2 regions of the Carnobacterium sp. 17-4 genome follow, and region 2 is predicted to be linked to the other one. Evidence: riboswitches for the same ligand, from Rfam matches in the RefSeq annotation. Region 2 holds a riboswitch; the other holds the start of a gene.

Region 1 (3,425 bases), 580 kb from region 2:
ACCTGAGGCATATCTTTTTCTAATTCCTCATAGCTAATCTTTTCATTAGATTGAAATGCCGTAACTAAATGTTGGTAATCGCTATCCGGTATTACACTAGAAATATCGAAATCCGGAAAAATAATAGCCAATTCAATGATGTGTTCTGAAATAGTATTTGCCTTTAATTTCCTCTTAAGTGCAATATTTTCAATAGAAAGTCCTTTATCTAAATAGTTTGCGGTCAATCTTGTACTTTGGCTTAGATTACTGTAGGGATCTCTGATACATTCTTGATAAATCAAATAAAATAGAGGATAGTTTTCTTTTTTTCGAACAACTTGATCCATTACTTGAATAATAGCATTTTGAAGTAAAAAAGCCATTTCTAACGCTTCAATTTTATGCATCGAAGCTAATTGAGTAATTGTTTTCCCAAATTTTTCATATCCTGTCAATTGTGACACCACTATTTCTGCAGCAAATGAATCCAAGTTTTTTAATACATGAATCCATTCTTTTCCAAAAGATTGAGCGAGATCTTGTTTATCCAATGGATTATTTTTCAACCAATTTTTTACCCAAAGTTGGTTTTTCCATTCTTTATTAACAGGTAAATAACGCTTATTTTGGTACCGTAATTCTGAAAGAACTTGGGTCAAAAACACAATTTTTTCCCAAAATTCCTTAGTAGCTTTTCCATTTAATAATTGATTTAAATTTGTGGGGTAAAAATGTTCAGAAAAATAGACTTCTACTTCTGCCTTCCCTTGTTCAGAAAGATAAAACTCTTCATTCGCATCGTTTGCTTTGATCCAACCTTTGGCAACGAAACCTTGAATCATCTGGTTATACTGTTCTCGTTTTAGATTGGGGAAAATTGAAAAAAACTTGATCATTTGGTAAGTATGCGCTTTGAACAAAATCGAAGCAGTTCTTTTTCCTATTAGAATATGGTATAGCGTTGAAGGTTTAATTGGGTAGTCTTTAGAATATAATGAAAGACAGAAAATCTGACTGTATAACGATTGCTCCAAGACATTCACCCTCATTTCAGATACTTTAACAACCGTAACAGCAACGCTGATAGATCGTTAAATCTAATATACCAAAAATAACTAATTTTAGGGTATTCTTTTATAAATTTTAATAAATATTAATCAGGAGCGAATGCATGATTTTAGAGATAAAAAAAGAAACCGCAATAAAATTGCGATTTCTCTCATTTATTTAAAACTAATTTTTGTCATTTGGTTACGAAACAACCAATTTTTTAATTTTGCAAAGATTAAGATAAATACTGTGCTTACTATTGCTCCTTTTATTATATTAAATGGTATAACACCCATTAAAAGATACTCTCTAATAGGTCCTACACTAAAGTTTAATACTTTTAAGTATAAAGGAAGTAAGAATAAATAATTTACAAATGATAGAACAACTGTTAAAGATACAGTTCCAATCACATTTGCAAAAACAATATTTTTCATATCATGAACTTTAGTCTTCATGATTAAATAGATTGGCAATGTATACGCGACAGAAGCTATAAAACTTGCAGTATCCCCAATGGGATATCCTGCGTCACCACCCGTTTGAATGTAATGCAGTAATGAACGTATGAACGCAACCATCACGCCTCCAACCGGACCGTATAAGAACATTCCAATCAAAACAGGAATATCACTAAAGTCTACTTTAAGAAAAGTAACTCCTGGAATTATTGGAAAGCCAAATGAAATCAAAATGGTTGCAAAAGCAGCCAACATGGAGATTCCCACCATTTTTTTCGTGTTACTAGTTTGCATAAAAATCCTCCTAAAAGGATTCATCAGCGTAGGCATTACTGAGTCTATTTAAATAAAAGCAATATAAAAATGCTCGTCCAAATTATCTTCAGATAGATAATTAAACAGAGCACTTGAACAATGATGCATATTCAAATAAACTCCATCTTCTTTATTCAGACTTTACTGTCGGTACTGGAATTTAACCAGTTCAACTAAATAATGCTATTTAGCTCGTGGACTATACCACCGGTCGGGAATTTCACCCTGCCCCTGAAGACGAATCTTTATATTTTTTTTAACATTTTAATTGTATATCATAATAAAAGAAAAATCAATAGTTACTTACTTTTTATTAATGAATCAATCGATATACGGTAAATGAACAACAAAAGTAGTATGCTCATTTATAACGCTTTTTACTTCGACAAAGCCGCCATGTGCTTCTATAATATTTTTAACAATGGATAAACCGATTCCTGTTCCTGTTTTATTGCCTTTCATCACAGTACGCGATTTATCAGCTTTATAAAATCGATCGAAAACATAAGGAACATCTTCTTCAGAAATTCCTGTTCCGTTATCCCTTACTTCAATCAAAATTTCATCCATTATTTTTTCTAAATGAACCCAAATTTCTACTTTCTTATTTTCTTTATTTGACAAACTAGTATGTCTGATCGCATTATTTATCAAGTTTACAAATACTTGGTTCATTTTGTCTTCATCCATATAATAAGAGTCTAAATTAGGATCAATCGTCAATTTCATCTCAATATTATTTTTTTCAGACATAGTAGCAAATCGCGTAAATAACTTATTGAAAAAGTCGTCTAACTGTACATCCAGTTTAATCAAATTAATAAAGCCCGCTTCCATTCTAGAACTATCGAGCATTTCGTTGACCATACGGTTCATTCGAATAGATTCTTCACCGATTATCTTAGCCATTTCTTTTTTTTCTTCTTGTGTTTCAGCTACATCATCCAAAATAGCTTCACTGTATCCTTGAATCATAACTAACGGTGTTCTTAATTCATGAGATATATTGTTGATAAAATCATTTCTCATAATATCAAGTCGTTTTTCTTTAGTAATGTCCTGAATAGAAACCAATACACCACGAACACTTTCTAAATTTTCATCAAAAAGTGGGATCAACGTTATATTGTAATAATAATCATCGATATTGTTTTCGTAACTTACTTTTTCTGGAAATTTGATAACAGAATCAATTCGATATTCTAACACTTCAGGTATGATTGTTTTCATCACTTGATCTGATCGATACAAGTGTTGTAAGTATTCATCTCCAAGTGGATTAGACATCAACAATGTTTTATCTTGATTGTAATACAATACTCCAGTCGAGATGGACGTCACAATATTTTCTAATAATTCTTTTTCTTGTCTAGTTGCTGCTCCTGTTACTTCCAATGATTTACCCATCTTATTCATAGCCAGCGCTAATTGAGCTAACTCATCTTTGTAATTCGAATGCGTTTGTTTTGAGAAATCATTTTTAGCATAATCGTAAGCAATATCTCTCAATTGAGTTAAAGGATGGCCTAGTCTACGTTGGAAATAATAAAACAATAAAATTCCTATTATGATATAAAGAATCAAATTCGCAATTGACCACATCGCCATTCTACTATG
Region 2 (3,425 bases):
TGAAGTAGGAAATGCCTTCTCAGAAGTTTCATTTCGAGAGATTCCAGAAGCTTTAACGAAAGCATCAGAAGATGGTAATATTCGTGCAGTGGTTTTGGCAGGAAAAGGAAAGTTGTTCTGTGGAGGAGGAGACATCAACCAATTTAAAGAGATGATAGAAAAAGATGATGAAGGGATTCCAGAACATTTGGTCGAAGCTACAGGGGCAATGGGTCGTGCCATTCGAAACTGCAGCAAACCGGTTATTGCTTCTATCAATGGAGCGGCAGCGGGCGCGGGCATGGGGGTAGCATTAGCAGCTGATTTTCGTATCATGGAGAAACGCAGCTCTCTTGTTACAGCCTTTATAGGCATGGGATTACCAGGAGACACAGGTGTACTTTATTTATTGCAAAAGATGGTAGGGATCTCAATAGCAACAGAATTGTTAATGTTTTCTAAACCTATCAAAGGAGAGCGTGCATTTGATTTAGGTTTGGCAAATAAAGTGGTTGAAGATGGCACATTAGAGGAAGAAACATGGGCATTTGCAAAAAAAGTAGCTTCATTACCAACACAGACGGTTTCCTATCAAAAGCAACTTTCCAATGAGTTTTTTTATAGTGATTTAGAGAAATTCAATCATAGAGAGGCACAACTGATGCATCTGTCTTCTTTAACAGATGATCATAAAGAGGCTGTCACGGCGTTTCTTGAAAAAAGAGCACCTCACTTCAGAGGACACTGAATTAAGTTGTTCATGTAAAAAAGCGATTAATAGACTTCTGAAAAACAGCCTCGGAAGTTTTAAATAAACGGCATCCTAAATGTAGGGAAAGCACCAAAATTTAAAAACACATTAAAAGCATTGGAAGGTTATATTCTTGAGCAATTTGAAAATGGATGCAACCAGTTAATAATTTTGTATAGTTTAAATAGTTATGAAGATGAACCTTTAAAGGAAACTGAAGAAATCTACCTAGTTGATTTAAATTATCAAGATTTGTATTATCGTGCAGGTAGATTAGTAAAAATAAAAAAGTAAGTAAGAATGATTTTTATCCTTTAGAAAGTACTTTTAGTACACTTAGTAATAAAGGTAGTCGGACAGTTAAAATAAAAGACATTGACATCTCTTGTATTTAAATATATTCTTACATTATAAAAGTAAATTAGTCTTCAGGGCAGGGTGCAAGTCCCTACCGGTGGTAAAGCCCACGAGCCGCAAGGCAGATTCGGTTAGATTCCGAAGCCGACAGTATAGTCTGGATAAAGCGAAGACAAAGTAATTGCAGAGAAGTTAAGATAGCTATAGTCTTTTTTGGACAGATAGCTATCATGAATTTGTGAAGCAACTATTAACTAGTCTTATTTAGCTATAAGTCGAAGCCCTGGATATAAAAATCTGGGGCTTTTTTGTGTCGAAAAGTAAAAATTGAATAGTCTTCAGGGCAGGGTGCAAGTCCCTACCGGTGGTAAAGCCCACGAGCCGTAAGGCAGATTCGGTTAGATTCCGAAGCCGACAGTTATAGTCTGGATAAAGCGAAGACAAAGTTTACAAAAATCAAAAAGTAACCGAGTACAGAGTATTCGGAGTTATTTGTTGAGTCTTGTAAGCAAAAAAATGATGAAAGCCCTGAGAGTATATTCTTGGGGCTTTTTTAAATTGAATGGAGTGAGAGATTGGATGAATTGTACATGAGGATGGCACTGGACTTGGCAAGAAAGGGAAAAGGGTGGACAACTCCTAATCCTTTAGTTGGAGCGGTCATTGTAAAAGGTGGAAGAGTTATTGGGCAAGGATATCATCAAAAATATGGACAGCCTCATGCGGAAGTAAATGCTATTGTATCAGCAAAAAAAGATGTGACTGGAGCAACGTTGTATGTCACGTTAGAACCTTGTTCTCATTTTGGGAAAACACCACCTTGTTCAGACTTATTGATAGACAAGAATATTAAACGAGTAGTCGTGGGCACACTTGATCCAAACCCACTAGTTGCTGGAAAAGGAATTGAAAGACTTCGTAGCAACGGAATTGAAGTAGTTACTGGTGTATTAGAAGAAGAGAGTCAAAAATTGAATGAGATCTTTATAAAATACATTGTCACAAAAGAACCATTTGTGGTTATGAAAAATGCGATGTCACTAGATGGAAAAATCGCTACAGTGACAGGCGAATCTCAATGGATTTCTGGTGAGTCATCTAGGAAACAAGTTCATTCTTTGCGCCATGAATTAGCGGGAATCATGGTCGGTATTGAAACGATTATCAAGGATGACCCACAACTAACTTCTAGAACACTAAACAGTCGTAATCCTATTAGAATTGTTGTGGATAGTCAGCTAAGAATCCCAATCGCCTCAAAGGTATTAACCCAACAAGATAAAGCGAAGACAATTGTGGCTACCACCAAAAGAGCCAATAATGAAAAATTAGAAACTTTAAAGCAAATGGGGATTGAAGTGATTGTGACTAAAGAAAAATATGGAAGAGTTGATTTACAAGAATTAATGAAGGTAGTAGGAGCTAAAGGAATCGATAGTATCTTACTGGAAGGCGGTGCAACTTTGAATTTCTCGGCTTTGGAAGAAGGGATCGTGGACAAAATACAGTCCTATATTGCACCAAAAATCATCGGAGGAAAAGAGGCTAAAACAGCTGTAGAAGGGGCAGGAGTTCACTCATTAAAAAGTGCTTTTCAAATTGATCGGATGACGCCTGTGATGGTCGGAGAAGATCTGTTTGTGGAAGGCTATATTGTTAAATAAAGAGAAACAATCGATTGGAGGGAAAGCATGTTTACAGGAATTATTGAGGAGATGGGAACGATTCAATCAATCAAACGAGGTGAAAAGTCTTCAATACTCAAAATAAAGGGACAAAAAGTATTGCAAGGGACTCGTATCGGAGATAGTATCTCGACAAATGGCATTTGTTTGACCGTGACGAAGATAGGAAATGATTCCTTTGATGCGGATGTCATGTCCGAATCGTTAAAACGGACGAACATAGGGGAATTAGCGCCTGGAAGTTACGTCAACTTGGAACGAGCATTAAGTTTGGAAACGCGTCTTGGTGGCCATATGGTGAGTGGCCATATCGATGGAACAGGAGAGATAAGAGAAATGAAGCGTGAGGATAATGCCGTTTGGATCACGGTTGAAACAAGTCCTAAATTATTGCGTTACATTATCGAGAAAGGTTCTATAGCGATTGACGGAGTTAGTTTGACAGTTGTGACAGTAGATGATCAGTCGTTCAAGGTTTCTGTCATTCCTCATACCGGTGAAGAGACAGTTCTATTGCGTAAGCAACTTGGAGATGCTGTAAATCTTGAATGCGATATGATTGGAAAATATGTTGAAAAATTATTAGGATTGGATTCGAAAGTACCAGTTCAAGAGAGTCAAGTAACGACAAGTTTTTTGAAAGATAACGGGTT

What was found. Region 2 has a riboswitch for FMN ahead of ribD (bifunctional diaminohydroxyphosphoribosylaminopyrimidine deaminase/5-amino-6-(5-phosphoribosylamino)uracil reductase RibD). Riboswitches for the same ligand answer to the same signal wherever they lie in the genome.
Region 1: it holds a riboswitch for FMN, as region 2 does, so the genes downstream of both, CAR_RS05155 (ECF transporter S component) here and ribD (bifunctional diaminohydroxyphosphoribosylaminopyrimidine deaminase/5-amino-6-(5-phosphoribosylamino)uracil reductase RibD) in region 2, are expected to answer to the same signal.

The regions. Positions count from the first base shown of each region.
Region 1 covers NC_015391.1:1,054,395-1,057,819, reverse strand. The annotation lists gene CAR_RS05160 (helix-turn-helix domain-containing protein) at 1-1,016, opposite strand, end outside; gene CAR_RS05155 (ECF transporter S component) at 1,206-1,787, opposite strand; FMN riboswitch at 1,928-2,051, opposite strand; gene CAR_RS05150 (sensor histidine kinase) at 2,130-3,425, opposite strand, start outside.
Region 2 covers NC_015391.1:473,796-477,220, forward strand. The annotation lists gene CAR_RS02310 (enoyl-CoA hydratase/isomerase family protein) at 1-727, shown strand, start outside; FMN riboswitch at 1,151-1,265, shown strand; FMN riboswitch at 1,418-1,533, shown strand; gene ribD (bifunctional diaminohydroxyphosphoribosylaminopyrimidine deaminase/5-amino-6-(5-phosphoribosylamino)uracil reductase RibD) at 1,678-2,751, shown strand; gene CAR_RS02320 (riboflavin synthase) at 2,779-3,425, shown strand, end outside.